One region of the Acidovorax sp. GW460-11-11-14-LB4 genome, then DNA from elsewhere that is predicted to be linked to it. Evidence: predicted binding sites of a transcription regulator. Region 1 holds the regulator's gene; each other region holds the start of a gene.
What was found. The regulator sigma-54, encoded in region 1, starts transcription at its own class of promoters, with help from an activator protein. The targets are predictions, from matches to a motif close to TGGCANGNAANCTGCTTT.

Region 1 (7,758 bases):
GCACGTTCCATGGCCTCCCAGGTCACGGTGTGCGGGTCGTCCTGGCGCAGATCGGTGATACCGGTGGCGTCAATGACCACCGCCGGGTCTTGCTCCCGGTAGGCCTCCAGGGCGGACCGGCCCAGGGTTCCGCCCACACAGAAGGAGACGAATGCGGCACACAGGCAGAGGGCCGTGAGCAGTCGGTCGTTCGATACAGACGCCCAATACAGCGAGAAGGCCAGGCATACCGCCATCAGCAGCACAAAAGGCACCTGAAACACCAGGGTCCAGCGGCGCCGATAGAGCAGGATGGGCTGGGGTTGCACGCGCACTCTCCGGTTGAAAGGGCATTGCGGCCCATTGTGCCTTTCGCTGCGGGATGCCTCCTGGCGGCGCGTCTGGCGCCCTGCTGCTGGCAGACCCGTAAAATCCACCGATGCTCACAGCCAAAAATGAATTGCTCGCTGCGCTCGCAGCCGAGCTGGAAAACCTGTTCCCCGGCGCTGGCGCCAAGGCAGCCTTTGAATCTCCCAAGGTGGCGGCCCATGGCGACTTCGCCTGCACCGCGGCCATGCAACTGGCCAAGCCCCTCAAGCTCAACCCGCGCGCACTGGGCGAGCAGCTCAAGGCCGCACTCGAAGCCACGCCCGCCTTTCAGCGCTGGGTGTCCGCCATTGAAATCGCGGGCCCGGGCTTTCTGAACATCCGCCTCCAACCCGCCGCCAAGCAGGAAGTGGTGCGTGAGGTGCTGGCTGCGGGCGAGCGCTTTGGTTACCAAGCCAGCAACGGCCAGCAGGTGCTGGTCGAGTTCGTGTCGGCCAACCCCACGGGCCCGCTGCACGTGGGCCACGGCCGCCAGGCCGCGCTGGGCGATGCGATTTGCAACCTGTTCAGCACCCAGGGCTGGAAGGTGCACCGCGAGTTCTATTACAACGACGCAGGCGTACAGATCGACACGCTGACCAAGAGCACGCAGCTGCGCGCCAAGGGCTTCAAGCCTGGCGACGACTGCTGGCCCACCGACAGCGAGAACCCGCTGGCCAAGAACTTCTACAACGGCGACTACATCGCCGACATCGCCGAGGCCTTCAAGGCCAAGGCCACCGTGAAGGCTGACGACCGCGAGTTCACGGCCAACGGCGATGTGGAGGACTACGACAACATCCGCCAGTTTGCGGTGGCCTACCTGCGCAACGAGCAGGACAAGGACCTGCAGGCCTTCAACCTCCAGTTCGACGAGTACTACCTCGAATCCAGCCTGTACACCAGCGGCCGCGTCGAGGCCACGGTGAACAAGCTCGTAGCCAACGGCAAGACCTACGAGCAGGACGGTGCGCTGTGGCTCAAGTCCACCGATTACGGCGACGACAAGGACCGCGTCATGCGCAAGCAGGACGGCACCTTCACCTATTTCGTGCCCGACGTGGCGTACCACATTGCCAAGTGGGAGCGCGGCTTCACCAAGGTCGTCAACATCCAGGGCACGGACCACCATGGCACCATCGCCCGCGTGCGCGCCGGCCTGCAGGCGGCCGATGTGGGGATCCCCAAGGGTTACCCCGACTACGTGCTGCACACCATGGTGCGGGTGGTCAAGGGCGGCGAAGAGGTCAAGATCAGCAAGCGTGCCGGCAGCTATGTCACGCTGCGCGATTTGATCGAGTGGACCAGCAAGGATGCGGTGCGCTTCTTCCTGCTCAGCCGCAAGCCCGATACCGAGTACACCTTCGACGTGGACCTGGCCGTGGCACAGAACAACGACAACCCCGTGTACTACGTGCAGTACGCGCATGCCCGCATCCAGTCGGTGCTGCGTGCGTGGCAAGAGGCGGGCGGTGGTGATGTGGCTTCGCTCAAGGATGTGGACCTGTCTGCCCTCGAAGGCCCGCAGGCCCAGGCGCTGATGCTGCAACTGGCCAAGTACCCCGAGATGCTCACCGCCGCCGCCGACGGTGAGGCGCCACACGATGTGACCTTCTACCTGCGCGACCTGGCCGCCAGCTACCACAGCTATTACGATGCCGAGCGCATCCTCGTGGACGACGAGGCTGTGAAGAAGGCGCGCCTGGCGCTGGTCGCTGCCACCGCCCAGGTATTGCACAATGGCCTGGCCGTGCTGGGCGTGTCGGCCCCGGCCAGAATGTAAGCAGTTACTACCAATATGAAAAAGCAACAGACGGGCGGGACCATTGTCGGCTTCATCGTCGGGGTCATCGTGGGCCTGGGCGCGGCGCTGGCCGTGGCCGTGTACGTGACCAAGGTGCCGGTGCCCTTCCTGAACAAGGGCAATGGCCGCGGTGCCGACCTAGACGCAGCGGAGTCCCAGAAAAACAAGAACTGGGACCCGAACTCGCCGCTGTATGGCAAGAACCCGGCCCGCCCTGCGGCGCCAGCGGTGGCGGCAGCCGCGTCAGCGCCTGCATCCGCTCCCGCCCCTGAGGTGCGCGCCGCCGCGTCGGCTGCCAAGCCTGCCGCGAGCAAGCCAGACGCCAAAGCCGAGGCCAAAGCCGAGAGCAAGCCGGGCGCTGACCCGCTGGGCGATCTGGCCGTGGCCAAGGCCGCGGCCAAGGGCAGTGTGGACCCGTTTGACTACTTTGTGCAGGCGGGCGCCTTCCGCACCCAGGCCGACGCAGACGCCCAGCGCGCCAAGCTGGCCATGCTGGGCTGGGAGGCCCGCGTGAGCGAGCGTGAGCAAAATGGCCGGGCGGTCTTCCGGGTGCGCATCGGTCCTTTCACCAAGCGTGACGATGCCGAAGTGCTCAAAGAGAAACTCGATGGCGCCGGGCTGGAATCGGCGCTGGTGCGTGTGCAGCGCTGATCGGCCTGTGGCTGTGAACAGGGGCCTGTGCATACAGCGCCACCACCAGGGCTGAACTTTTTGTAAAGGGATGTCTCACATCCCGCATACCTGAACCAGGAGAGTCTTTGTCATGAAACGCCGTGAGTTTTCTTTGTCCGCCGCCTCTGCGGTTGCCGCTTCTGCCCTGACGCTGCCAGTGGCCAACCCCGCGATGGCGCAAGCCCGCCAGTTCAAGGAGGGCAAGGACTTCAAGCGGCTGGACAAGCCCGTCACCCCCGATGCGCCGGCCGGCAAGGTCGATGTGATCGAGTTCTTCTGGTACAGCTGCCCCCACTGCAACGCCTTCGAGCCCACGCTGGACGCCTGGGTCAAGGCTGCGCCCAAGGACCTCTCCATCCGCCGCGTGCCCGTGGCGTTCAACGCCAGCTTCGTGCCCCAGCAAAAGCTGTACTACACGCTCGAAGGCATGGGCAAGCTCGAAGCCCTGCACGCCAAGGTCTTCCGTGCCATCCACGTGGAAAAGGCCAAGCTCGCCAAGGACGACGAAATCCTGGCCTGGGTGACCCAGCAGGGCGTTGATGCGGCCAAGTTCAAGGAGGTCTACGGCTCCTTCAGCGTGGCCAACCAGGTGCGTCGCGCCTCGCAGCTGCAAGATTCGTACGGTGTTGAGGGCGTGCCTTCCATGGGTGTGGCAGGCAAGTACTACACCGACGGCACGATGGCCGGCAGCATGCAAACCGTGTTGCAGGTGGTCGAATACCTGGCGGCCACGGCACGCAAAGCCTGACGATGTGCCGACCCTGTCGGCAAGTTGTCCCAAAGGCCCGCTGACGCGGGCTTTTTTTTCGGGGTGGGTACCATCGGGTGGCTACAATCATTGCAAGATTCGTGCCCTATGACCCACCGCCTACTCCCCCTCCTTGTGCTCGCAGCCCTGACCGGCCTTGCGGGCATGGCATATGCCGAAAAGGCTGACCGTGCCAAGCCCATGAACATCGAGGCCGACGCCCTGCGCCACGATGAACTCAAGCAGACCAGCGTGTTCTCGGGCCGCGTGGTGATGACCAAGGGCACCATCGTGCTGCGCGGCGCGCGGCTGGATGTGCGCCAGGACGCCGACGGCTACCAGTACGGCGTGGTCACGGCCGAGGCGGGCAAACGGGCGTTCTTCCGCCAAAAGCGCGACACCGTGGCGGGGGCGCCTGACGAGTTCATCGAAGGCGAAAGCGAAGTCATCGAATACGACGGCAAGGCCGACAACGTGCGCTTCATCACCCGCGCCGAACTCCGCCGGTACCGTGGGTCGGTATTGAACGACGAGATCACCGGCGCCGTGATCGTCTACAACAACCTCACCGATGTGTTCACCGTCGATGGCCAGAAGGCACCAGCCTCTTCTGCCGCAGCGGGCGACACACCAGCGCCCGGTGGTCGTGTGCGCGCCGTGCTGGCGCCCAAAGACCCTCCGCCCGGCGCGGCAGCCCCGGCCCCAGCGCCTGACGCGCCCGCACCGGCGCTGCGCCCCAGCAACAGCCTTGGCGGCGGCGCCAAGTGAGCGGGCCTGCTGTGAGTACCGGTCCTGACTCCCAGGCGGGTAGCCGCCTGGAGGTACAGCATCTGGCCAAATCCTATGGCAGCCGCAAGGTCGTCAAGGATGTGTCGCTGGTGGTGCAAAAAGGCGAGGTTGTGGGGTTGCTCGGCCCCAACGGCGCGGGCAAGACCACATCCTTTTACATGATCGTGGGCCTGGTGCGCAGCGATGCAGGCGATATTCGCATCGACGGCCACTCGGTGGCCCACATGCCCATCCACCGCCGCTCTCGGCTGGGTCTGTCGTACCTGCCGCAAGAAGCCTCGATCTTCCGCAAGCTCACCGTCGAAGAAAACGTGCGTGCGGTGCTGGAACTGCAGCGCGCCGATGACGGCCAGCCGCTGTCGCGCGACGCCATCGAAGAACGCCTGACGGCACTGCTGCAAGAGCTGCGTGTGGACCACCTGCGTGCCTCGCCCGCGCTGGCACTGTCCGGTGGCGAGCGCCGCCGCGTCGAGATCGCCCGCGCCCTGGCCACCCAGCCGCGCTTCATCCTGCTGGACGAGCCTTTTGCCGGCATCGACCCCATCGCAGTGATCGAGATCCAGCGCATCATCGGCTTCCTCAAGGCACGCGGTATTGGTGTGCTCATCACCGACCACAACGTGCGCGAGACGCTGGGCATCTGCGACCACGCCTTCATCATCAGCGACGGCCGCGTGCTGGCGCAGGGCACGCCCTCCGAGATCGTGGACAACGCCGAAGTACGCCGCGTGTACCTGGGCGAGCATTTCCGCATGTGATGAAGCCTGGACTGTCGCTGCGCGTCTCGCAGCACCTTGCATTGACCCCCCAGCTCCAGCAGTCCATCCGGCTGCTGCAGTTGTCCACGCTCGAACTCTCGCAGGAAGTCGAGCAGATGCTCGACGAAAACCCGTTCCTCGAACGCAATGCCGACGAAGCACCGCGCGAGGAGTTTGGCCTGGAAGCCGCCGACACGCCCGCGCAGGCCGACGACTACAGCGCCGATGATGCTATGTTTTCAGGAGCTGTCGGCGCAAGCAGTACTGGCGCTGAGAGCCAAAACGAGGCTGAAATCCCCAGTGCAGGTGCCGACGAGCCCGACTGGAGCGGCGACGGCACCGTCGAGATGGCGCCCAACGACGCCGAGTGGGGTGGCGACGCCCCTGCGCGCACCCGCAACGATGCGGAAGGCGACGAGGCCGACGCCACCGAGCTGGCCCGTTCGCACGAATCGCTCACCGCCTTTTTGCACCGCCAGGCACTGTCGCTGCGGCTGTCTGAAGTGGACACGGCCGCGCTGCGTTTTCTCATCGAATCGCTGAACGACGACGGCTACCTCGAAGAGCCTCTGGAAGAACTCGCTACCAGCCTGGCCGGGCCCGACGACCTGGAACAGATCGAAGAACTGGTGCACCGCTTCACCGTGGCCCAACGTCTGCTGCAGAGCCTGGAGCCCGTGGGCGTGGGCGCGCGCAACCTGGCCGAATGCCTGACGCTGCAGCTCACCGCGCTGGCGGCCGACGAAGACAGCGACGCCGACCCCGAGACCGTGCAGACCGCGCTGCGCATCTGTCAGCAGCCGCTGGAGATGCTGGCCCGCCGCGACATCCGCCGCCTGACGCAGCTGTGCAGCGAAGGTGGCGTGGCCGGAGAAGAACGCACCCGGTCTGCCATGGCACTCATCGCCCGCCTGGAGCCTCGCCCTGGCCGCCGTTTTGCCGACGTAGAGCGCAACATCATCATCCCCGACGTCATCGTGCGCAAAGCCGGTCGCGCCAACGGGCGGGACGGCCAGCACAACTTCATCGTGCAGCTCAACCCCGACGTGATGCCCCGTCTGCGCGTGCACGACATCTACGCAGGTGCGCTACGCGGCCACAAGGGCGGCGAGGGCCACCAGGGCATGCAGCAGCGGCTGCAGGAGGCGCGCTGGTTTATCAAGAACATCCAGCAGCGCTTTGACACCATCCTGCGCGTCTCGCGCGCCATCGTCGAGCGGCAGAAGAACTTCTTCACCCACGGCGAGCTGGCCATGCGCCCCCTGGTGCTGCGCGACATCGCCGACGAGCTGGGCCTGCATGAGTCCACCATCAGCCGCGTGACCACGGCCAAGTACATGGCCACGCCGATCGGTACCTACGAGCTGAAGTACTTCTTTGGCTCTGGCCTGGGCACCGAGACCGGTGGCAATGCGTCCAGCACGGCCGTGCGCGCACTGATCAAGCAGTTCGTGTCCGCCGAAAACCCGGCCAAGCCGCTGTCCGACAGCCAGATCGCCGAGATGCTCAAGGAGCAGGGCATCGAATGCGCCCGCCGCACCGTGGCCAAGTACCGCGAGGCGCTCAAGATCGCGCCGGCGAATCTCCGCAAAGCGCTGTAGTCGCTCTGGCAGCTGGCGCACGGTGCGCCTGCGCTGCCGTAGTCTTTTCTGTTGTTTCCGTATTACCCACCGCAGCCCACCATGGCCCGCATCGTCTTCGACCTCCCACCGCACTTCGGCTTTGCCACCGAGCTGCAGATCTACATCAGCCACGTGAACCAGGGCGGGCACCTGGACAACGCGCAGTTGCTCAGCCTAGTGTCCGAAGCGCGGGTGCGCTTCTTTCAGTCGCTGGGGTACCCCGAGGCGGATGTGGGCGGCCTGTCCATCGTGGTGGGCGACATCGTGGCGCAGTACAAGTCCGAAGGTTTCCATGGCGAGACCATGCGGGTGGAGATGGCCCCGGCAGACTTCAACCGCTACGGCTTCGACCTCGTGTTCTGCATGACCGAGAAGACCTCCGGCCGCGAGGTGGCGCGCGGCAAGATCGGTATCGTCTTCATCGGCAAGGCCGACCGCAAGGTGGCACTGATCCCCGAATCCATCCGCCAATTGCTGCTGGCCCGCGCGGGAACGCCGGATTCCCATGCATTGTCCGAGCGCGTATCCTCCCCATCGACATGAACCAACTCCAACTTTTTCTCCCTTGCGCCGCGGGCGTCGAGGGCTTTCTGGCCGACGAGGTGCATGCCATCACCGGCCTCACGGGGCAAGACCTGCTGGTGGGCCGGGGCGGTGTGCTGTTGCGCGCCTCGTGGCGCCAGGCCATGCAACTCAACCTGCACAGCCGCCTGGCCCAGCGCGTTCTGGTGCAACTGGCGCACCGCCCGTACCGGTCTGAGAACGACCTCTACGCCATGGCCAGCGAGGTGGCCTGGGAGATATGGTTCACCACGCGCCAGACCTTCAAGGTCGAGGTGACGGCCCAGCACAGCCCGCTGCAGAGCCTGAACTTCGCGGGCCTCAAGGTCAAGGACGCGGTGGCCGACCGCTTCCGCCACAAGAGCGGCGTGCGCCCCGATGTGAACACCCAGTGGCCCGATGTGCGCATCCACCTGCACCTGACCACCGACGAAGCCACGATCTACATCGACACCTCGG
Region 2 (7,758 bases), on a different contig from region 1:
GAGGCTGCACCCAGGATGCCGCGCAGGTTGTAGCCCACGCTGGTCACCTGCGCGGGCTGCGTCAGCCCGGCGATCAGCGAGCGCTCGAACACGCGCCGTGCCTGCCCGGCCGCAGGCACGGTCGGCAGCACCAGCCCCTGGCTCACGCCCATGGCGCTCAGCCAGGTCAGCAGCGGCTGCGAGGTCTGGTCCTCCCCATTGAGGCATTGCAGCGTGATGCGCGCCAGGCGCGTGACGTTCTCGGTGCGTTCGGTGTAGCGGCCCAGCCAGAACAGGTTTTCGGCCGCGCGGCTGGTCACCTGGCGGCTGCGGTGCACCACGGCGGGCGCGGCCTGGTTGTGGGCCAGCAGCGTGGTGGTGTCCACGGGGCCATCGGTCTGCACCCATACATCGGCGCTGCTGCCGCCGCGCTGCATCGATGTAATGCCGCTGTCGCCCTGGGCCAGGCGGGCCAGCCCGCCCGGCAGCACGCGCCACGAGCCGGGGCCGTCGCACACCGCAAATACGCGCAGCATCACCGAGCGGGGGGCGATGGGGCCACCGTCCTGGCTCGCACCCTCAGCGGCGTCACTGCGCCAGGTGGGCATTTGCGACAGCGGCAGGTGAGCCTGCACGGTGTATTCGTCGCCCTGGGCCTCGATGCGTGCGGACCACTGCGCCAGGTCTTGCGCCGACAGCGCACCGCCCAGCACGGGCACGCGCTGCGCCATGGGCCAGGTGGGGCGGATCACGCTGTGCGCGAGCTGCGGCAGCACCGCCTGCATGGCCGAGCGCTCGCCACACCACCAGGTGGGCAGCGACGGCAGGGCCAGCTCTTCGCCCAGCAGGTGGCGCGACAGCGCGGGCATGAAGCCCAGCAGCGCCGACGATTCCAGGAACGCCGAGCCCGGCGCATTGGCCACCAGCACATTGCCCGCGCGGATGGCCTGCAGCAGGCCTGGCACGCCCAGGCGCGAGTCGCTGCGCAGCTCCAGTGGGTCCAGAAACTCGTCGTCCAGGCGCTTCAAGATGCCGTGCACCGGCTGCAGGCCATGCAGCGTCTTGAGGTACAGGCGCGCATCGCGCACCGTGAGGTCGTTGCCCTCCACCAGCGTCAGACCCAGGTAGCGCGCCAGGTACGCGTGCTCAAAGTAGGTCTCGTTGTACGGGCCGGGCGTGAGCAGCACGATGCGCGCATCCGCCCCCGCCGGGCTCATCTGCCGCAGCCCGTCGAGCAGCGCACGGTAGGTGGCGGCCAGGCGCTGCACATGCATCTGGCTGAACGCCTCGGGGAACAGGCGCGAGATGAGCAGCCGGTTCTCCAGCAAATACCCCAGGCCTGAGGGCGCCTGCGTGCGCTGCGTCACCACCCACCAGTCGCCCTGCGCGTCGCGCGCTATGTCGAACGCCGCGATGTGCAAATGGGTGCCGCCCACGGGCTGCACGCCATGCATGGCGCGCAGGTAGCCCGGGTGGCCCTGCACCAGCGCGCTGGGCAGCAGACCTTTGCGCAGCAGCTCCTGCGGGCCATACACGTCGGCCATTACGCGGTTGAGCAGGCGTGCGCGTTGCAGCACGCCGCGCTCGATGTGTGCCCAGTCGCCCTGCGAAAGGATCAGCGGGAACAGGTCCACCGACCAGGGCCGCTGCGGGCCGTCGGCGTCGGCGTACACGTTGTAGGTGATGCCGTTGTCGCGCACCTGGCGCTGCAGGCTCTGCATGCGCCGATCCAGGTCCTGGAAGCCCTCGGGCCCCAATTGATCAAAGAATTGGGCCCAGGCGCTAGTGATATCTGGCTTGTTTGCTATTGATTTGGAAGTGCCTGATGCAGTGGCAGCACCGGGGGCGTCCGCCACGCTGGCACCCCGCAGCTCGTCAAAATGCCCGGCCGCCGCAGCAGGCGCCAGTGCAGCCGCTAACTGGGCTGCGCTGTCGGAAGGGTCGGGGGTGGGGAGGCTGTCGTTGAGGTGGTTCACTGCGCTCGATTTTCGGGCATTTGGTCGACAACACTCTGCGGGTAACCCGCACCGTCGAAACTGGCGGGGCCGATGCCAGAGACGCCAAGCAAGGGCCGCCCCGCAGCAAGGGCGTCGTCCCCCTGGGGGGAAGGCGCGTAGCGACTCAGGGGAGCCTCTCTACCTCCGCATTTTTCGCCGCAGATCCAGTGTGAACGGAAACTCCCGGCTGCCCGGCAGTTCAATGGTCGCAGGCGGCACCGCCAGCCGCCCCGGCGTGTGGCCCATGCGCGAGAAGCGCGCCAGGCGTCGGCTTTCGGCCTCGTACGCGTTGACCGGGAAGGTGTCGTAATTGCGCCCACCCGGGTGCGCCACGTGGTACTGGCAGCCGCCGAGCGAGCGGTTCATCCAGGTGTCCACGATGTCGAACGTGAGCGGCGCATGGGCGCCAATGGTGGGGTGCAGGGCCGAGGGCGGGTTCCAGGCCTTGTAGCGCACACCGGCCACAAACTCGCCGGTGGTGCCGGTACTTTGCAGCGGCAGCGGCTGGCCGTTGACGGTGACCACATGGCGGCTTTCGTTCATGCCCGTCACGCGCACCTCGATGCGCTCCAGCGACGAATCCACATAGCGTACGGTGCCCCCGGCGGAGCCTTCCTCGCCCATCACATGCCAGGGCTCCAGCGCATTGCGCAAGGTCAGCTCCACGCCCATCGACTTCACGGTGCCGACCATCGGGAAGCGGAACTCGAACTGCGGTGCAAACCAGGCCGCGTCAAACGCGTAGCCTGCGGCGTTCATCTCGGCCACCACGTCGTGCATGTCCTGCTGGATGAAGGTGGGCAGCATCCAGCGGTCGTGCAGCTCGGTGCCCCAGCGGGCGGCGGACGCGCGGTAGGGCGCCTTCCAGAAGCGGGCGATCAGGGCGCGCAGCAGCAGCTGTTGCACCACGCTCATGTGGGCATGGGGCGGCATCTCGAACGCGCGCAACTCCAGCAGGCCCAGCCGGCCGGTGCTGCTGTCGGGCGAGAACATCTTGTCGATGGAAAACTCGCTGCGGTGCGTGTTGCCCGTCACGTCCACCAGGATGTTGCGCAGCGTGCGGTCCACCAGCCAGGGCGGCATGTCCTGGCCATAGGTTGCGCGGTTGGTTTCGATCTCGCGCAGTGCAATCTCCAGCTCGTACAGCTGGTCGTTGCGCGCCTCGTCCACGCGCGGCGACTGGCTGGTGGGGCCGATGAACAGGCCGCTGAACAGGTAGCTCAGGCTGGGGTGGTTGTGCCAGTACAGCAGCAGGCTGGCCAGCAACTCGGGCTTGCGCAAGAACGGCGAGTCGGCCGGTGTGGCGCCGCCCATCACAAAGTGGTTGCCGCCACCGGTGCCGGTGTGGCGGCCATCGGTCATGAACTTCTCGGCCGACAGGCGCGTCTCCCACGCGGCCTGGTACAGAAACTCGGTGTGCTGCACCAGCTCCTTCCAATGGCTGGCGGGGTGGATGTTCACTTCGATCACGCCCGGGTCGGGCGTGACTGCCAGCACCTTCAGGCGTGCGTCGCGCGGGGGCGGGTAGCCTTCGAGCACGATCTTCATGCCCAGCTCTTCGGCCGTGGCTTCGATGGCGGCCAGCAGGTCCAGGTAGTCATCCAGGCGCGCCAGCGGGGGCATGAAGACGTACAAAACGCCGTATTTCTCGCCCACCTTCTCGGCCTTGGGGCCGCTGGCTCGGCGCGGATCGCGCACCTCCACGCACAGCGCCGTGCGCGACAGGCCTGCGGCCGACTGGAACTTGCCCGGGGGCTGCGTAGCTGCCTGCGGGTCGGGCTGACCGGACAGGCGCGCGTTATCACCACCCGAAGTGCTCTGCGTTACGCGCCGTGCCTCGCCAGGGGCGGTGGCGCCTGCCAGGTAGGGCAGGTCGCGGTCGCCAGTGACCGGGCCTGCTGGCACGGAATACCGCGCCCGCAGAGTGGTGGCAGCGGCCAGCGGGCTTTGGGGTGCGGTCGGGTCTTGCGGGATCAGGTGCTCGGTGTCCGATGCCTTCACCCAGGGCAGGGCGTCCAGCGGCAGGCGGTAGCCCATGGGCGAATCGCCGGGGATGAGCAGCATGCGGTCGTCGCGGAAGAACCACGGCCCCGTGCTCCATACGCTGCCCGCCAGCGTGCCTGCGCCTTCGCCTGCCTGCAGTGGCAGCACATAGCCCACAACGCTGTCGAGTTTTTGCTCGAACACGCGGCGCAGGCGTGCGCGCTCCAGCTCATCGTCCAGACGCGCGTCAAACGGGTCCACGTTGACCGGCAGGCGCCGCTCGCGCCACAGGTAGTAGAAGGTGTCCTCATAACCGGGCTGGATGTAGCGGTCCGTCACGCCCAGCTTGCGCGTGAGGTGGCGCACAAAACGCTCGGCGTCGGCGCTGGTGTAGTGCGAGGGGTTGCGCTCGTCGGCAAACAGCGCGGGGTTCTGCCACGCGGGCTGGCCGTCGGCGCGCCAGCAGATCGACAGTGCCCAGCGCGGCAGCTGCTCGCCCGGATACCACTTGCCCTGGCCAAAGTGCAGGAAGCCGCCCTGGCCGTATTCGGCGCGCAGCTTGTGCGTGAGTTCGGTGGCAAAGCCGCGTTTGGTGGGGCCCAGCGCGTCGGTGTTCCACTCGGGCGCGTCGCGGTCGCCCACGGCCACAAAGGTGGGCTCGCCGCCCATCGTCAGCCGCACGTCGCCCGCCACCAGGTCGGCGTCCACCTGCTCGCCCAGCGCCAGCACAGCCTGCCACTGGTCTTCGGTGTAGGGCTTGGTCACGCGGGGCGATTCGTAGATGCGCGTCACGCGCATTTCATGGCTGAACTCCACCTCGGCCTTGTCCACGCCGCCTTCAATCGGCGCGGCGCCCGAGGGCTGGGGTGTGCAAGCGAGCGGGATATGGCCCTCGCCCGCCATCAGGCCGCTGGTGGCATCCAGGCCGATCCAGCCCGCGCCGGGCAGGTAGACCTCGCACCAGGCGTGCAGGTCGGTGAAGTCGTGGTCGGTGCCGCTGGGGCCATCGAGCGCCTTCACATCGGGGGTGAGCTGGATCAGGTAGCCCGACACAAACCGCGCCGCCAGCCCCAGGTGGCGCAGCAGCTGCACCAGCAGCCAGCCCGAGTCGCGGCACGAGCCGCTGGCCTTTTGCAGCGTCTCCTCGGGCGTCTGCACGCCGGGCTCCAGGCGGATCAGGTAGCGGATGTCCTGCGATACCTGCTGGTTGAGCTTGACCAGGAAATCGATGGTGCGCTGCTTGCTGCGGTCCACCTTGTCCAGATAGGCCTGCACCAGCGGTGTCATCGGGTCGGTGGCCAGGTAGGGCGCCAGCTCCTGCTGCACATCGCTGCTGTACTTGAACGGGATGTTCTCGGCCTCGGGCTCCAGGAAGAAGTCGAAGGGGTTGTACACCGCCATCTCCACCACCAGGTCCACCGTGACCTTGAACTCGCGCGTCTTCTCGGGGAAGACCAGCCGCGCCTGGTAGTTGGCAAACGGGTCCTGCTGCCAGTTGATGAAGTGCTGCGCAGGCTCGACCTTGAGCGAATACGAAATGACGTTACTGCGGCAGTGGGGCGCGGGCCGTAATCGGATGGTCTGCGGCCCGAGGCCTACCAGCCGGTCGTATTGGTAATGCGTGACGTGGTGGAGCGCGGCGTGGATAGGCATATGCAGGCCATGCTAGCAAGTCCCGAGCCATCGCGGGCAACTATTCCAGGGGCGGTGACAAGCCGTCATCGGCTGTTCACAATGTGCGGTCCGTGCCCCGCTGCTGGGGCTGTCTCTCTTTAGCTTATCGCGCACCAACTTGGTGATGCCCTGATTCACCCATGTCCCATTCCCCCCAACTACTGCTCCTGCCGGGCCTGGCCGCCGATGAACGCATGTGGCGCGGCGTGCTGCCGCTGCTGCCCGCCGCGCTGCGCCCCGAGGTCGCCACCGCCCACCAGGATGTGAACCTGCACCGCATCGAAGACTTTGCCGCACGCCTGCTGGCGCAGCACGCAGGGCCGCTGGTGCTGGCGGGTGCGTCGATGGGCGGCATGATCGCCATGGAGGCCGCGCGCCAGGCGCCGCAGCGTGTGGCAGGGCTGGCGCTGCTGGGTACCACCGCGCGGCCCGAGACGCCCGACATGCGTGCCCTGCGCGAAGGCGCCATCGAGCTGTTTGAACAGGGCCGCATGCGCGAGGTCATCGAGCCCAACGTGGCCCTGGCCTTCCACCCCGTGAACGCCGCCAAGGCGGACCTGGTGCAGGCCTACCTGGACTTTGTGCTGGATGCGGGCCCCGACCACCTGGTGCGTCAGAACCGCGCCGTGATCCATCGGCCCGATGCGCGGGTGCATCTGCCGCAGGTGGCCTGCCCCGTGCTGGTGGTGTGTGGTGCGGCCGACCAGCTCACGCCGCCCGAATGTTCTGCGGAGATCGTGGCGCTGATGCCCAGCGCCGAACACCACCTGCTGCCCGACAGCGGCCACATGCTGACCATGGAGCAGCCCGAGGTGGTGACCCGCTTGCTGGTGCAGTGGCTGGCCCGCAACGGGTGGATTTGAATGGATTGAAGAGTTTTTGGCTGCAAGCGCTAGTGGAAAATGCCTGAGCAGCTATGAAAATAGTAGCTAATCAGAACTCCAGGTTGTCAATCAGCCGCGTGCTGCCCAGCCGCGCTGCACCCAGCGCCACCAGCGTGCCTGCGGCATCGTCGGCCGTGGCGGGCAGCAGGTCGGCCCGGCGGCGCACCGTGAGGTAGTCGGGCGCCCAGCCCCGTGCGCGCAGCGCGTCTTGCGCCTGGGCCTCCAGCGCGCTGCGGTCGCTGGCGTCCAGCCACTGCTGCGCCAGCCGCTTCAGGGCCTGCGACAGGGCTACGGCCTCTTGCCGTTCTTCCAGGCCCAGGTAGCCATTGCGCGAGCTCAACGCCAGCCCGTCGGCCGCGCGGCAGGTTTCGCCCGCCACGATGTCAATGGGCAGCGCAAACTGCCGCACCATGTGGCGGATCACCATGAGCTGCTGGTAGTCCTTCTTGCCAAACACGGCCGTGCCGCCGGTCTGGCCCAGCACGCAGGCAAACAACTTCATCACCACCGTGCTCACGCCCACAAAAAAACCGGGGCGGAAATGCCCTTCCAGCATGTCGGCCAGCACCGGGTCGGGGTGCACCTTGAAGGTCTGGGGCTCGGGGTACAGGTCTGTCTCGCGCGGGGCAAACAGCACATCGCAACCGGCGGTCTGGAGCTGCGCGCAGTCGGCCTCCCAGGTGCGCGGGTAGCTGTCAAAGTCCTCGTGCGGGAGAAACTGTAGGCGGTTCACAAAGATGCTGGCCACGGTCACATCGCCCAGGGGCTTGGCCTGGCGCACGAGGGCGATGTGCCCATCGTGCAGGTTGCCCATGGTGGGCACAAAGGCGGGACGGCGGTAGGGGGCCAGGGCCTGGCGCAGGTCGGCAATGGAGCGGGCAATCAGCATGGGGTCGGAGGGGTCAGAAGGAGAGAGGAAAAGGGCTCACCAGGCGTGCACAGCGTTGTCCGGGAAACGCCCTTGCTTCACGGCCTGCACATACGCCTCCAGGGCGCCGCGCACGCTGCCCGCGTCCTGCATGAAGTTGTGCACGAACTTCGGCATCTTCCCGAGGTTCATGCCCAGCATGTCGTGCAACACCAGCACCTGGCCGGCCGTGCCGTTGCCCGCGCCGATGCCGATGGTGTGGCAGTGCGGCAGCTCGGCCGTGATGTCTGCGGCCAGCGCTGCGGGCACCATCTCCAGCACCAGCATGGCGGCGCCTGCGTCCTGCAGTTCATGCGCTTCTTTGCGTAGGGTG
Region 3 (7,758 bases), on a different contig from region 1:
CGCAGCGCCCAGTGCACATGCCACACCGGCACCCACCAGCAGCGCACCAGCCAGGCCCGGGCCGCGGGTATAGGCCACCACGTCTACGTCAGCCAGCGACTGGCCGGACTCGGTAAGCACCTGCGTGGCCAGCGGCAGCACGCGGCGGATGTGGTCACGGCTGGCCAGCTCGGGCACCACACCACCATAGGCCTGGTGCATCTCGATCTGACTGTGCAGCGCGTGCGACAGCAGCGTAGGCACGGCATTGCCCGTGGAACGGACCAATGCCACGCCCGTCTCGTCGCACGAAGATTCAATACCCAGGATCAGCAAGCTCATGCCCCGAGTGTAAAACCCGGGGCCGATCCGTCCCGGAGGGCTGTTTACCAGCGGTCCGACCGCATGCGCAGTTCCCAGTTGCCGCTGCGCAGCTCGTACACACCCACGGCGCCGTAGCGTTGCTCGCCCTTCTCATCCCAGGTCATGGTGCCAATCACTGGGGCATAGCCGTTGATGCTGTGCAGGGCCTTGGTGATTTCCTTGGGGTCGGCGGACTTGGCTTTCTGGATGGCCGCCGAAAGCACATACGTGCTGTCGTAGCTGTAGTGGCCACCGTAGGCCGGAGGCTTCTTGAAGGCGGCGATGTACTTTTCAAGGAAGGGCTTGCCGGTGGTGAACTCCTTGGCTTCCAGCACTGGCGAGGTGGCGTACAGCCCCTGCACGATGCCCGCGCCCTTGGTCATGTCGGTGGTCTTGATGGTGTCGCCACCCAGCAGGCTGACCTTGGTGTGGTCTACCTTCTTGAGCGCTTCGAGCAGCGCCAGGGCCTGGAAGTCGTTGAGGGTAGAGACAATCACCTCCACGTTGGCGGCCTTGAGCTCACCGGCCAGCTCGTCGAAGGCCACGGTCTTGTCGTCGAACGACTTGCGCACCACTACTTCCTTTTTCTCGGCCTTGAGCTGTTCGGCAGCGCCATCGGCCAGGCCCTTGCCGTAAGGGGTGCCGTCGTCCAGCGCGGCGTAGCGGTTGGCGCCCAGCTGCGTGGCCGCAAAGGAGCCGATGGCGCGCGCCTGCAGGGTGTCGTTGGCCACCATGCGGAACGTGGTGGGGAACCCGAGCTGCGTGAACTTGGGATTGGTGGAGATGGCGATTTGTGGAATGTCCTTGGCGGCGTAGATGGGGGCGGTCTCAATGCTCACGCCCGAGTTGAGGTGGCCCACCACGGCTACCACACCCGCATCCACCAGCTGCTGGGCGACCGCCTTGCCGGTGGTGGCGTCGGCCTTGTCATCCACGGACACAACCTCCAAGGTCACGCGCTTGCCGTCCACGGTGTAGCCGGACTTGTTGAGTTCCTCCACCGCCAGCTTCACGCCATTGAGCAGATCCTGCCCCAGGGCGCCCAGCGGGCCGCTCAAGGGCTGTGCAACACCAATTTTGATGGTGTCCGGCACCTTGCCGCATCCGGTCAGGAGTGCAGCAGTCGCCACTGCGGTCAAGGCCAGGCTGGCCGAGAAGCGCCGCCGGTTCATGTGCTTGTTCATGCAAAAAACTCCATTTCAGTGTGTCTGTGCGACCAGATGTATATGCGACGCCCTGCTGAGCGGGCTACCGGGTATGCCCTCCCACGGTGTCAGTATTAGCAACTTTCAGGCCCCACAACGGGGGCCAGGGCACCCAGGCCTGGCGGGCCTGGGGCTGGTATGGGCCCTGGGTGAAAGCCCATCGCGACGGCGCTCTGGGGCCGTGCACCACCCCGGCGCACCAATTTGTGGCGTAAAAATTGCTTATGCTTACGGGTATGAATGAGGCTTTGCGCATCGTGGTGGTTGCCCCGGATCTGGCAGTCGCCGACCCTGACGACGAACACGCCGTGGAGCAGGCGGAACGGTCGCGGGCGCTGCGCATCGGGCTGCTGGAGAACAACTTCAACCTGGTGGCCACGCTGCCCGCCGACGTGTTTCTGAGCGAGCGCATTGCCCAGCTGCAGCCTGACCTGATCATCGTGGACGCCGAGAGCGAGGCCCGCGACGCGCTGGAGCATGTGGTGATGGCCACACGCGACGAACGCCGCCCCATCGTGATGTTCACCAACGATGAAGACACCTCGCACGTGAAGGACGCGGTGGCGGCCGGTGTGTCTGCATACATCGTGGCGGGCCTGGCACCGCAGCGCATCCGCCCCATTCTGGACGTGGCCATGGCCCGCTTCCAGCACGAACAGGCTTTGCGCGCCGAGCTGGCCGACGCCAAGACCGAGCTCAAAGACCGCAAGACCATCGACCGCGCCAAGGGCCTGTTGATGCAGCGCCAGGGCCTGACCGAACAGGCCGCCTACGAAAAGCTGCGCAAGACCGCCATGGACAAGGGCCTGAAGCTCGTGGACGTGGCCCAGCGCATGCTGGACGTGATGGATCTGCTAGGGTAAAACCAGAGAACAGCCCCCTGAGCGGCTGCGCCGCTTCCCCCTTCTCTCGAATGATTGCGTCATTCGGGAAGGGGGACGATGCCCTCGCTGCGGTGCGGCCCTTGCTTGGCATCCCTCGCCTGGGCCGCGCCCAATTCCAAGGCCCCTCCCAAATGGTGCGCCGCACAAAGGCAGTGCGAACACACTGATCACAACAAGAACATCCCTGCTGCAAGCCCCGCAGGCGTGTAGCGCTTATTGATCAAGCGCAGACAGCTATCTATTCCATAGCAACCAACGCTCCAACATGGCGCAGCGCACGCTGGCACGCGCTTTGCATTGCACAGTGCAAGACCAATGCAGGTCTGACCACTGACAGCACTGACCCAACGGCGGGCCGGTGCTGGCAAGGAGCCCCGGACCCGTTCCAGGCTCCACCCAGGACAAAGGCGTCCCCACCCGCTCCCGGCGTTGCTTTGATGCAGCCAGGCGCAGTGTGAGGACGCCTTTTTTGTTTTTCACGCCACCAGGGATGCCCCATGACCGATCTGTTGAAAACCAGCCTCAACCGCCGCACCGTGCTGCAGGCCGCCACCGTGGGCGCTGTGGGTGTAAGCCCCGCGCTGCGCGCGCTCGTCCACGCAGCGGGCTCCGACGCCCCCGAGAAGAAGGAAGTCAAGATCGGCTTCATCCCGCTGACCGACTGCGCCAGCGTGGTCATGGCTTCGGTGCTGGGCTTCGACAAGAAATACGGCGTGACCATCGTCCCCAACAAGGAAGCCAGCTGGGCCGGCGTGCGTGACAAGCTGGTGAACGGCGAACTGGACTTTGCCCATGTGCTCTACGGCCTGGTCTATGGTGTGCACCTGGGCACCGCCGGCCCCAAGAAGGACATGGCCGTGCTGATGAACCTGAACAACAACGGTCAGGCCATCACCCTCTCCAAGGCCCTGGCCGACAAGGGTGCGGTGGATGGCCCGTCCCTGGCCAAGCTCATGGCCAGCGAGAAGCGTGAATACACATTTGCGGGCACCTTCCCCACCGGCACCCACGCGATGTGGATGCACTACTGGCTGGCAGCGGCGGGCATCAACCCGCTGTCGGGCGCCAAGCTCATCACCGTGCCCCCGCCGCAGATGGTGGCCAACATGCGCGTGGGCAACATGGACGGCTTTTGTGTGGGCGAGCCCTGGAACCACCGCGCCATCATGGATGGCATTGGCATCACGGCAAACACCACGCAGGACATCTGGAAGGACCACCCCGAGAAGGTGCTGGGCACCACGGCCGAGTTCGTCAAGAAGTACCCCAACACCACGCGCGCCGTGATGATGGCCGTGCTCGAAGCCAGCCAGTGGATCGACGCCAGCCTGTCCAACAAGATGAAGATGGCCGAGACCGTGGCCGGCAAGGCGTATGTGAACACGGGTGTGGACGCCATCAACCAGCGCATTCTGGGCCGCTACCAGAACGGTCTGGGCAAGACCTGGGACGACCCCAACCACATGAAGTTCTTCAACGACGGCGCGGTGAACTTCCCCTACCTGTCCGACGGCATGTGGTTCCTGACCCAGCACAAGCGCTGGGGCCTGCTCAAGAGCCACCCCGACTACCTGGCCGTGGCCAAGGAAGTGAACCAGGTGGACCTGTACAAGTCGGTCGCCAGCGCCATGAAGATCAGCGTGCCCAAGGATGTGCTGCGCACCAGCAAGTTCATCGACGGCGTGGTGTGGGATGGCAAGGACCCCGCCAAGTACGCCGACGGCTTCAAGATCAAGGCCTGACGGCAACCCTGCCCCAGCGCCCGCCCGGCCACCCCGCAAGCAAGCCCTGCACAGGAGAACACCATGGTCAGTGCCGTCTTTCACTCCCCGTTGGATGCAGCCCCCGTGGCCGCACAGAATGCTATGAATACTGTAGCTGCAAGCGCATCATCCACTAGCGCAAGAAGCCAAAAGGCTGCGATATCTGCCCCCAAGGCGCCTGCAACGCCCTCCAGCGTGGCCACTGGCCGCGACTGGTCCGCCCTCTCGCGCAGCTTCTGGCTGGCCGTGCTGCCGCCGCTGTGTGGCCTGGGCCTGCTCGTCGGCCTGTGGGCGGTGGTCTCCACCACCACGGGCGGCAGCATCCCCAGCCCCAAGGACACCTGGCTACAGGCGCTGGAAGTGTTCAGCAACCCCTTCTACCGCAACGGCCCCAACGACCAAGGCGTGGGCTGGAATGTGCTGATGAGCCTGCAGCGCGTGGCCATCGGCTTCGGCATGGCGGCGCTGGTGGGCATTCCGGCGGGGTTTGTGATCGGACGCTTCAACTTCCTGTCGCGCATGTTCAATCCGCTCATCAGCCTGCTGCGCCCCGTGTCGCCGCTGGCGTGGCTGCCGATCGGTCTGCTGGTCTTCAAGGGCGCCAACCCGGCGGCCATCTGGACCATCTTCATCTGCTCCATCTGGCCCATGATCATCAACACCGCCGTGGGTGTGCAGCGCGTACCGCAGGACTACATGAACGTAGCGCGCGTGCTCAACCTGAGCGAATGGAAGATCGCCACCAAGATCCTGTTCCCCGCCGTGCTGCCCTACATGCTGACCGGTGTGCGCCTGGCCGTGGGCACCGCGTGGCTGGTGATCGTGGCGGCCGAGATGCTGACCGGCGGCGTGGGCATCGGCTTCTGGGTGTGGGACGAGTGGAACAACCTCAACGTCAAGAACATCATCATCGCAATCTTCGTGATCGGCATCGTCGGGCTGCTGCTGGAGTTTGCACTCATCAAGCTGGCCACCGCATTTACGTTTGAAGAGGTGAAAGCATGAACACGACAGCTCCATCCACCCACCCTTCCATGAGCACCAAGTTCATCGAGATCCACGGCGTCGAGCAGACCTTCAAGACGGCCAAGGGCCTGTTCCCGGCGCTGCGCGACATTCACCTGACGATTGCCAAGGGCGAGTTCGTGGCGCTCATCGGCCACTCGGGCTGCGGCAAGTCCACCTTGCTCAACCTGATTGCCGGCCTGACCACGCCCACCAACGGCGCGCTGCTGTGCGCCAACAAGGAGATCAAGGGCCCGGGGCCGGAGCGCGCGGTGGTGTTCCAGAACCACTCGCTGCTGCCCTGGCTCACCTGCTTTGACAACATCTACCTGGCCGTGGAGCGCGTGTTTGGCGCCAAGGAAACCAAAGCCCAACTCAAGGCCCGCACCGACGCCGCACTGGCGCTGGTGGGCCTGACCCACGCGGGGCAAAAACGCCCCGGTGAAATCTCGGGCGGCATGAAGCAGCGCGTGGGCATCGCCCGGGCCCTGAGCATGGAGCCCCAGGTGCTGCTGATGGACGAGCCCTTCGGCGCGCTCGACGCCCTGACCCGCGCCAAGCTGCAGGACGAGTTGCTGGAGATCGTGGCGCGCACCCAAAGCACCGTGGTGATGGTGACCCACGACGTGGACGAAGCCGTGCTGCTGTCCGACAAGATCGTGATGATGACCAACGGCCCGGCCGCCACGATTGGCGAGGTGCTGACCGTGGACTTGCCCCGCCCCCGCAAGCGCGTGGAGCTGGCCGAGGACCCGCAGTATGTGCACTACCGCAAGGCGGTGATCGACTTTCTGTACACGCGCCAGGGGCACGTCGAAAAAGCCGCTTGAGCGGCCGGTCAGCAGCGCACCCGGCCGCCCAAAACAAAAGGGCTCTGACCAGATCGGTCAGAGCCCTTTTTCGCTGTGTCCGCTTGGCAGAGCCGCCGCACGCGCGCAGCTCCAGACCAGCGCACCCGCGCAAGGGCTGCCCCGCCGCTCTGGGTGCGTCCCCCATCCCGCATGGCGCAGACCTTCGAGAGAAGGGGGAAGGCGCGCAGCGCCTCAGGGGGTTGCTCCTAGTGACTCCCGGTGATGTAGTTCTCCAACTGCTCAATGATGAATTTCTGCTCGGAGATGATGTCCTTGACCAGGTCGCCAATGGAAATCATGCCCACCAGCTTGCCGTTGTCCACCACGGGCAGGTGGCGCAGGCGGTTGTTGCTCATGAGCTGCATGCACTGCTCGCTGGTCTGGTCCGGGCGCACAAACATCACGGCCGAGGTCATCACATCCTTGACCTGGGTGACGGCTGAAGTGCGCCCCATGAGGGCGATTTTTCGGGCGTAGTCCCGCTCGGTGAAGATGCCGACGATGGACGCGCCCTCGGTCACGATGAGCGCGCCAATGCCCTTGTCAGCCATGAGCTGGAGGGCGTCCAGCACGGAAGCAGCAGGGCTGATGGTATGGACGGTGGCATCGGGTTTGGACTGAAGAATCTTGGCGACTGCGGTCATGGAAACCTCCCTCGTGAAAACGGAAACGGGCACAGGGAGATTTCAGCCCATAAGCCCCGTGGGCGCAACCCGCGCAAGCCCCATGTGCGGCGCTTTTTGATCATCTGTTGCACGGCGAATGCAACGGATGTTTCTGCGCAGTTGCATACCGCCTTGCGCGAAACAAACTGAAAAGAAGCGAAACCGCGGCGAGACGACGCCCCCGGCCTGCCCCGGCACGATGGAGCCCATGTTCAACGCACCGACCACGTTCACCTCTGCGGCATCTGTTGCCTGCCAGCGCCCGGCGGATTCCATGGCAAACCGCCAGGGTTCCGAGGGTAGGCAGACACGGCAGACGGCCCGGAAGATTGTTTCCAATACTGGAACAGTTAGTTCGCGACTCAGTGGTTTTTCTCTGAACAGCACCGGCGTACAGTTCATCCCATCGATGAGCCGAACCCGCAAGGCGACTCACCGAACCCGGTGCGAAGCGAGTCGTTTCTGATCTTCACCCGGTTTTTTGAGACGCTTTTTTAACTTCAAGGATTTCCATCATGAACAACACCGCACGTTTCCTGTCTATCGCCGCTGTTGCTGCTTTCGCTTCTTTCGGTGCCCAGGCCGACGAAGCCGACGCTTCGCAGTTCGCCACCCAATTCGAAACCAGCCGCACCCGCGCCGAAGTGATCGCCGAAGCCGCTACGGCTGTGCAAATGCGCAGCCAAGAGCCCGCAGGCTCCCGCGTGGTGACCTACAAGTCCACGGCTGACCGCGCTGCCGTGCGTGCCGAAGCTGCTGCACAAGCCATGCGCACTGGCCGCGTGGGCCCTGCTGAAGGCGGTTGATTCAATTTTTTGAATCCACAGCTTCACCCACCGCGTATTCCAGACACCTCGTTCCCATTTTTCGAATTTCATAGGAGTTTCATCATGAACAAGACTGCCCGTTTCCTCTCCATCGCTGCTGTTGCTGCTTTCGCCTCTTTTGGTGCCCAGGCTGACGAAGCCGATGCTTCGCAATTCGCCACCAAGTTCGAAACCAACCGCACCCGCGCTGAAGTGCAAGCCGAAGCCGCTACCGTG
Region 4 (7,758 bases), on a different contig from region 1:
GTCTCTAGCGGCTCGCGCAGAGCCTCTAGCGCAGCGCGGGGGAATTCCGGGAGTTCATCAAGGAAGAGCACGCCCTGGTGGGCCAGCGAGATCTCGCCCGGCCGGGGTGGCGAGCCACCGCCCACCAGCGCCACCGCGCTGGCCGTGTGGTGGGGCTGGCCGGTGGGGCGCACGCCAAAAGCCTCGGGCCGAAAGCGCCCCGCCAGGCTGGCAATGGCGGCGCTCTCCAGCGCTTCGTCCACCGTCATCGCGGGCAGCAGCCCGGCAAAACGCTGCGCCAGCATCGACTTGCCCGAGCCAGGTGGCCCGGCCATCAGCAGGCTGTGGCCGCCAGCCGCTGCAATCTCCAGCGCGCGCTTGGCGCCCGCCTGGCCCTTCACGTCGGCCATGTCGGGCCCGGTGGTGCTGGCGGTGAGCGCGGTGGCCTGCAGGCGGGTCCAGCCGTCGTTGGCCACGTCGGCATCGCCACCGGCCGTGCTGCCCGGTGGCAGGAACGCCCGCACCACATCCAGCAGGTGCCGCGCACGCACCACGCGCGCGGCGGGCACCAGGGCGGCCTCTTCGGCGCTGCCGGGCGGCAGCACCAGCTGTGCGTCAATCTGCTGGGTCTGCAGGGCCAGGCTGGTGGCCAGCGCGCCGCGCACGGGGCGCAGCTCGCCGGACAGCGACAGCTCGCCCGCAAACTCGTAGCCTGCCAGGCGGCTGGCATCCACCTGACCGCTGGCGGCGAGGATGCCCAGCGCAATCGGCAGATCGAAGCGGCCCGAATCCTTGGGCAGGTCGGCGGGGGCAAGGTTGACGGTGATGCGTTTGTTCGACGGGAACTCCAGCCCCGCGTTCTGCAGCGCGGAGCGCACGCGCTCGCGGGCTTCTTTCACCTCCACCTCGGCCAGCCCGACCAGCGTGAAGCTGGGCAAACCGTTGGCCAGATGCACTTCGACGGTGACTGCAGGCGCCTGCAGCCCCAGAAGGGCGCGGCTTTGCACCAAAGCAAGACTCATGAAGCGATTTCTCCCCAGATGGGTGCGTTTTGTGGTTTTTTAGCGCGGTCTGTTGGGTGTCTGCACCAGTTGGGTGCAACATGCCGGACGCGGTCACCGCCACTGTACTGGGGATTGTTGTAACGCAACGCAACCGTGCAGCGCGCCGTGCACCTTGGTGTGGCACGGTCCGTGCTTAAAGCGCTTGTCCCTACTTTGTCCAACCGGAGGAAACATGACCCGCGCCATCATCAAGACCCTGGGCGTTGCCCTTGTTGCAACCCTTCCCATGCTGGCCAGCGCCCAGCTCACCGCCAACGTCAGCCTGACCACGAACTACAAGTTCCGTGGCCAGGACCAGGACACGTCCAAGGTCAAGGCCGTCAAGCCCGCACTGCAAGGCGGCTTTGACTACACCTTCGGCGAAACCGGCTTCTACGTGGGCAACTGGAACTCCAGCGTCAACTGGCTGTCCGGCAACTCGCTCGAATCCGACATCTACGGCGGCTACAAGTTCAAGGCCGGTGACGTGGACCTGGACGTGGGCCTGCTGACCTACATCTACCCCGGCAACAGCGCGGGCAACACCACCGAAGTCTATGGCGCTGCCACCTTCGGCCCCGTGACGGCCAAGTACTCGCACACCCTGTCCAAGGACTACTTTGCCTACGCAGGTCCTGGCATGAAGGGCCGCAACACCGGCTACCTGAACCTGGCGTTTGCCCAGGAAGTGGCCCCCAGCACCACGCTGAAGGCGTCGGTCGGCTTCACCCGCTTTGGTGGTGACATCACGGCCCCCAACTTCATGGACTACAGCCTGGGCGGTTCGTACGACTTCGGCGGCGGCGTGTCCCTCGGCGCTGCCGTGGTTGGCGCCACCAAGAAGGCCTTCTACGGCCCGGTCAACAAGTCGCGCGTGATCGTCACGCTCACCAAAACCCTGTAAGTCTCAATGGGCGCCGGTGGCGCCCATTCCGGAGGAACTGAAAATGAAAATGGTGACAGCCATCATCAAGCCCTTCAAGCTCGACGAAGTGCGCGAAGCGCTCTCCGACATCGGCGTGCAAGGCATCACGGTGACCGAAGTCAAGGGCTTTGGCCGCCAGAAGGGCCACACCGAGCTGTACCGCGGTGCAGAGTATGTGGTGGACTTTCTTCCCAAGGTCAAGATCGAGGCCGCCGTGGCCGACGACCTGGTGGACCGCGTGATCGAGTCCATCGAGACCGCAGCGCGCACCGGCAAGATCGGTGACGGCAAGATTTTCGTGACCCACCTGGAGCAGGTGGTGCGCATCCGCACTGGCGAAACCGGCAAGGAAGCCCTGTAAGGGCGAGGCCGCATCCCATACAAGAAGAGAAACGCCATGAAAAAACTGCTTGCTTCCTTCATTCTGGGGCTGAGTCTGCTATCCGGCGGATCGGCTGTCCTCGCCCAGGCGCCCGCCACGGCAGAGGCCTCGGCACCCGCTGCGGCTGCACCAGCGGCTGAAGCCCCTGCTGCCCCTGCCGCAGCGGCTGCACCGGCTGCTGCTGCCGCCGCTGCGCCTGCAGCGCCCGCCGCAGAAGCGCCTGCTCCTGTCCCCAACAAGGGTGACACCGCGTGGATGATGACTTCCACCATCCTCGTGATCCTGATGGTCCTGCCTGGCCTGGCGCTGTTCTACGGCGGCCTGGTGCGCAGCAAGAACATGCTGTCCGTGCTGATGCAGGTGATGGTCACGTTCTCGCTGATCGTGGTGCTGTGGTTCATCTACGGCTACAGCCTGGCCTTCACCGAAGGCGGTGCCTTCATCGGTGGTTTCGACCGGCTGTTCATGAAGGGCATCTGGGACAACGCCGCAGGCACGTTTGCCAACGCGGCCACGTTCAGCAAGGGTGTCGTGATTCCGGAAGTGGTGTTTGCCGCCTTCCAGGCCACGTTCGCCGGCATCACCTGCGCCCTGATCGTCGGTGCGTTCGCAGAGCGCATCAAGTTCAGCGCCGTCATGCTGTTCATGGTCCTGTGGTTCACGTTCAGCTACCTGCCGATCGCCCACATGGTGTGGTTCTGGATGGGTCCTGATGCCTACGCCTCCAAGGAAGTGGCCGACGCCATGACCAGCAAGGCAGGCCAGATCTGGCAGTGGGGTGCTCTGGACTTCGCTGGCGGTACCGTGGTGCACATCAACGCCGCTGTGGCGGGCCTGGTGGGTGCGTTCATGGTGGGCAAGCGCATTGGATACGGCAAGGAAGCCATGGCGCCTCACAGCCTGACGCTGACCATGGTCGGTGCCTCGCTGCTGTGGGTGGGCTGGTTCGGTTTCAACGCCGGCTCTGCCCTGGAAGCCAACGGTTTTGCAGCCCTGGCCTTCATCAACACGCTGGTGGCTACCGCTGCTGCCGTGCTGGCATGGTGCATGGGTGAAGCGCTGATGCGCGGCAAGGCTTCGATGCTGGGTGCAGCGTCGGGTGCTGTGGCGGGCCTGGTGGCCATCACGCCGGCTGCCGGCAACGTCGGTATCGGCGGTGCGCTGGTCATCGGTCTGGTGGGTGGTTTTGCCTGCCTGTGGGGTGTCAACGGCCTCAAGAAGCTGCTGGGTGCGGACGACTCGCTCGACGTGTTCGGCGTGCACGGCATCGGCGGTATCGTGGGTGCCCTGCTGACCGGCGTTTTCAACGCCCCTGGTCTGGGTGGCCCTGGCTACGTGGCCGACTGGGTGACCGCCACCATGGTGACCTCTGCCGACTACTCCATCGCTGCCCAGGTGTGGACACAGGCCAAGGCCGTGCTGCTGACCATCGTGTGGTCGGGCGTGGTGTCCTTCGTGGCCTACAAGGTGGTTGACCTGACGGTGGGCCTGCGTGTCTCGGAAGAAGACGAACGCGAAGGTCTGGACATCACCTCGCACGGCGAAACGGCGTACAACCGCTGATCGCTCTGCGCCCTACGCGCTGCGGTGTCTGGTGGCACCGTGGCGTCGCAATAAGAACAAGCGAGTTACTCCTCTGGTTACTTCAGCCCGCCGACCACCGGCGGGCTTTTTTCGTACCGTTGGGTGACGCGTGTGGGACTGGCGCGCCAGGGGGCCAAAGGCCCCATGGCATCCGCCAGTCCTTTGCACGTCCGCTGTTCAAAAAATTCACGCCCCCTGCATGCCGTGCGGCGGACCGCTGCCGCTACGATGCACGGATGGACTTTTCCCTCGCCCCGATCACTGAGCGCGTGCGCGCTGCCGCCGCCGACCAGACCCCGTTGCGCATCCGTGGCGGGGGCACCAAGGACTTCCATGGCCTGGCGCTGCACGGCGAGGTGCTGGACACCCGGGTGCTGCGTGGCATCGTGAGCTACGAGCCCAGCGAGCTGGTCGTCACCGTGCGGTCCGGCACCCCGCTGGCCGAGCTGGAGGCCGCGCTGGCCGAACAAGGCCAGTGCCTGCCCTTTGAACCCCCGCATTTCGCCAAGACTCCTGCAGACGCCGCTACGGTGGGTGGCATGGTGGCGGCCGGCCTGTCCGGCCCGGCACGCGCCAGCGTGGGGGCGGTGCGTGACTATCTGTTGGGCGTGACCCTGCTCAACGGCAAGGCCGAGCTGCTCACCTTCGGCGGCCAGGTCATGAAGAACGTGGCGGGCTATGACGTGGCGCGCCTCATGGCCGGTGCCTGGGGCACGCTGGGGCTGCTGACCGAAGTGAGCCTCAAGGTGCTGCCCGTGGCCCCCGGCGAGGCCACGCTCCGGTTCGAGGGCATCAACCAGGCCGATGCGTTGCGCAAGCTGCACGCCTGGGGCGGCCAGCCGCTACCCCTTAACGCCAGTTGCTGGCTACAAGACGCGGCGGTGGACGAAGGCGCAGGCACCCTCTATGTGCGTCTGCGCGGCGCCGTGGCGGCGGTGGAGGCCGCGTGCAAGACCATGGGTGGCACGCGCATGGACAACGCCACCGTGGCCGCTGACTGGACCGCCTGCCGCGAGCAGACCCTGCCGTGGTTCACCGACCGGGCCACGCGCCCTGACCGCGCCCTATGGCGCCTGTCGGTGCCCGCCACCGCGCCGGTGCTGGCTTTGCCCGGCGGCGTGCAGCCACTGGTGGAATGGCATGGGGCGTTGCGCTGGGTGCAGGCCCCCGAGTCCACCGGAGACGCGCTGCGCGAAGCCGCCCGGGCGGTGGGTGGGAGTGCTTCTCTTTTTGTAGCTGCCGAGGCAAATAAATCCGGCGCCAGCGGTGCTTTTGACTTGCAATCCAAGGCGCTGGAGCAAATCCACGCCCGCCTCAAGCACAGCTTTGACCCTGCCGGCATCTTCAACCCCGGCCGCATGGCGCGGGCCTGGTAGGCAAGCCAACCCCCCCTCACAGCCACCACCGCCACCCTGGCCATGCGACGCCTTTTTCACCTCACCGGACACCACCGCACGGTTGCGAGCAACCAGGTGCTGGGCCTGCTGCTGGCGTTCAACGCCGGGGCGGTGAATGCCGGGGGGTTTCTGGTGGTGCACCTCTACACCTCGCACATGACGGGTTTCCTGTCGTCGCTGGCCGACAACCTGGTGCTGGGGCAGATGAAGCTTGTGCTGGGCGCCGTGGGCGCGCTCTGGGCCTTCATGTCGGGGGCGGGCACCACGGCCATCATGGTCAACTGGGCGCGCCAGCGCCGGCTGCGCAGCACCTACGCGCTGCCGCTGCTGCTGGAGTCCGTGCTCATGCTGCTGTTTGGCCTGGTGGGCGCCATCACTCTCAGCTGGCCCACGCCTTTTGCGGTGCCACTCACGGTGCTGCTGCTGTCCTTCATCATGGGGCTGCAGAACGCCACCGTGACCAAGATGTCCTCGTCCCAGATCCGCACCACCCACATGACGGGCGTGGTGACCGACCTGGGCATCGAGATGGGCAAGATGCTCTACTGGAACCGCACGGGCACTGCGCCCGAATCGCAGGTGCGTGCCAACCAGGCCCGGCTGCGGCTGTTTGCCGGGCTGGTGGGCATGTTCCTGGTGGGCGGCATTGCGGGGGCTGCGGGCTTCAAGCACGTGGGCTTTGTGTTTGTGGTGCCGCTGGCGCTGGTGCTGCTGGCCCTGTCGCTGCCACCGCTGTGGGCCGACCGCGCCAGGCTGCGCCGCCCCTTGCGCAAGCCCTCGGCGCCGGCCGCGCCGGGCGACCCCAGCCTGGCCCCGCCAGCGGACCCACCGGCCGCGCGCTGACCAACCTCCGCCGAAATTTTTGTCTCTTCGCCCAGGCTGCACCCCATGCAAACCCAGCTCTCCCCCGAATACCGCGCCCGCGCCGATGGCCTGGAGGCCGAATCCATCCTGCGCAAATGTGTGCACTGCGGCTTTTGCACCGCCACCTGCCCCACCTACCAGCTGCTGGGCGACGAGCTGGACGGCCCGCGCGGCCGCATCTACCTCATCAAGCAGGTGCTCGAAGGCGCCGAGCCCACGCGCAAGACCCAGATGCACCTGGACCGGTGCCTCACCTGCCGCAACTGCGAAAGCACCTGCCCGAGTGGCGTGCAATACGGCCACCTGGTGGACATCGGTCGCAAGATCGTCGATGAAAAAGTGCCCCGCCCCGTGGGCGAAAAAGCCCTGCGCTGGGCACTGAAGGAGGGCCTGCCTTCGCCGCTGTTCGCCCCTGCCATGAAGGCAGGGCAAATGGTGCGCGGCCTGCTGCCCGAGGCGCTGAAGGCCAAGGTGCCCGCACCGCAGGATGCTGGCGCCTGGCCCACGCGTGAACATGCGCGCAAGGTGCTCATGCTGGCGGGCTGCGTGCAACCGGCCATGATGCCGAACATCAACACGGCCACCACCCGCGTGCTTGACGCGGTAGGCATCCAGACCGTGATCGCATCCAAGGCGGGCTGCTGCGGCGCCGTCAAATTCCACCTCAACGACCAGGCTGGCGGCATGGCAGAGATGCGCGCCAACATCGACGCCTGGTGGCCGCTGGTGGCCGCAGGTGGGGTCGAGGCCATCGTCATGAACGCCTCGGGCTGCGGCGTCACCGTCAAGGAATACGGTCACATCCTGAAAGACGACCCACAGTACGCGACCAAGGCCGAACGCATCAGCAGCCTCACGCGCGACCTGTCGGAGCTGCTGCCCGCCATGCTGCCCGAGCTGGCCACCAAGCTGCAGGGCAGGGTCAACCAGCCGGACACCCTGTACGCCTACCACCCCCCTTGTACGCTGCAGCACGGGCAGAAGCTGCGCGGCGGGGTGGAGGCGCACCTGAACCAGCTGGGCTTCAAGCTGCGCACCGCGCGCAACGATGCCCACCTGTGCTGTGGCTCGGCAGGCACCTATTCGGTGCTCAACCCCGACCTGTCCTACCAGCTGCGCGACCGCAAGCTCGGCGTGCTCGGCGAGGCCTTCGGCAACCAGCCGCCCGACATGATCCTGTCGGCCAACATCGGCTGCATCACCCATCTGCAAAGCGGCACGGGGACGCCTGTGCGGCACTGGGTGGAGGTGCTGGACGAGGCCCTGCGCGCGGGTTGACGGCGCGTTGGGCGAGACGCCGGGCCCTCACTGCGTGTGCTGGAATCTGGCCCGTTTGGTGCCTGTAGCCCCGAGGCTGGCATGATCGAGGGTTTTGTCGCCTCTCATTTGCCCCCGAACTGCACCGCCATGACCGACTCCGTGTCCGCACAAGAACAACCCCAAACCGCACCCGTAGCGCCTGCCGCTTCCCAGGCAGCGCCTGTGCCGACCGAGGCTGCTGCGGTCGCTGTGGCGGCCTCTGAACCTGCTGCGTTGGCCGAAGCCAGCGCGCCCCAGCGGCGCCAGGACGGCTCGCGCCGGGGT

Region 2: the regulator sigma-54 is predicted to act here: its motif matches at 5,625-5,642, upstream of AC07X4_RS13910 (transglutaminase family protein).
Region 3: the regulator sigma-54 is predicted to act here: its motif matches at 2,713-2,730, upstream of AC07X4_RS04665 (CmpA/NrtA family ABC transporter substrate-binding protein).
Region 4: the regulator sigma-54 is predicted to act here: its motif matches at 1,162-1,179, upstream of AC07X4_RS21390 (TorF family putative porin).

What each region holds. Positions count from the first base shown of each region.
Region 1 covers NZ_JBWKYJ010000066.1:4,904-12,661, reverse strand. The annotation lists gene AC07X4_RS19205 (hypothetical protein) at 1-308, opposite strand, end outside; gene argS (arginine--tRNA ligase) at 419-2,128, shown strand; gene AC07X4_RS19195 (SPOR domain-containing protein) at 2,144-2,800, shown strand; gene AC07X4_RS19190 (thiol:disulfide interchange protein DsbA/DsbL) at 2,913-3,569, shown strand; gene lptA (lipopolysaccharide transport periplasmic protein LptA) at 3,678-4,337, shown strand; gene lptB (LPS export ABC transporter ATP-binding protein) at 4,334-5,116, shown strand; gene AC07X4_RS19175 (RNA polymerase factor sigma-54) at 5,116-6,717, shown strand; gene AC07X4_RS19170 (acyl-CoA thioesterase) at 6,799-7,281, shown strand; gene AC07X4_RS19165 (THUMP domain-containing class I SAM-dependent RNA methyltransferase) at 7,278-7,758, shown strand, end outside.
Region 2 covers NZ_JBWKYJ010000035.1:22,675-30,432, forward strand. The annotation lists gene AC07X4_RS13905 (circularly permuted type 2 ATP-grasp protein) at 1-1,955, opposite strand, end outside; gene AC07X4_RS13910 (transglutaminase family protein) at 2,115-5,612, opposite strand; gene AC07X4_RS13915 (alpha/beta fold hydrolase) at 5,774-6,496, shown strand; gene panC (pantoate--beta-alanine ligase) at 6,567-7,406, opposite strand; gene panB (3-methyl-2-oxobutanoate hydroxymethyltransferase) at 7,443-7,758, opposite strand, start outside.
Region 3 covers NZ_JBWKYJ010000006.1:59,806-67,563, reverse strand. The annotation lists gene tsaD (tRNA (adenosine(37)-N6)-threonylcarbamoyltransferase complex transferase subunit TsaD) at 1-321, opposite strand, end outside; gene AC07X4_RS04675 (branched-chain amino acid ABC transporter substrate-binding protein) at 366-1,526, opposite strand; gene AC07X4_RS04670 (ANTAR domain-containing response regulator) at 1,784-2,410, shown strand; gene AC07X4_RS04665 (CmpA/NrtA family ABC transporter substrate-binding protein) at 2,929-4,173, shown strand; gene ntrB (nitrate ABC transporter permease) at 4,237-5,199, shown strand; gene AC07X4_RS04655 (ABC transporter ATP-binding protein) at 5,196-6,029, shown strand; gene AC07X4_RS04650 (CBS domain-containing protein) at 6,257-6,694, opposite strand; gene AC07X4_RS04645 (hypothetical protein) at 6,737-6,991, opposite strand; gene AC07X4_RS04640 (DUF4148 domain-containing protein) at 7,231-7,521, shown strand; gene AC07X4_RS04635 (hypothetical protein) at 7,606-7,758, shown strand, end outside.
Region 4 covers NZ_JBWKYJ010000086.1:754-8,511, forward strand. The annotation lists gene AC07X4_RS21385 (YifB family Mg chelatase-like AAA ATPase) at 1-1,001, opposite strand, end outside; gene AC07X4_RS21390 (TorF family putative porin) at 1,216-1,926, shown strand; gene glnK (P-II family nitrogen regulator) at 1,970-2,308, shown strand; gene amt (ammonium transporter) at 2,345-3,892, shown strand; gene glcE (glycolate oxidase subunit GlcE) at 4,150-5,289, shown strand; gene AC07X4_RS21410 (YoaK family protein) at 5,332-6,153, shown strand; gene glcF (glycolate oxidase subunit GlcF) at 6,199-7,452, shown strand; gene AC07X4_RS21420 (ProQ/FINO family protein) at 7,582-7,758, shown strand, end outside.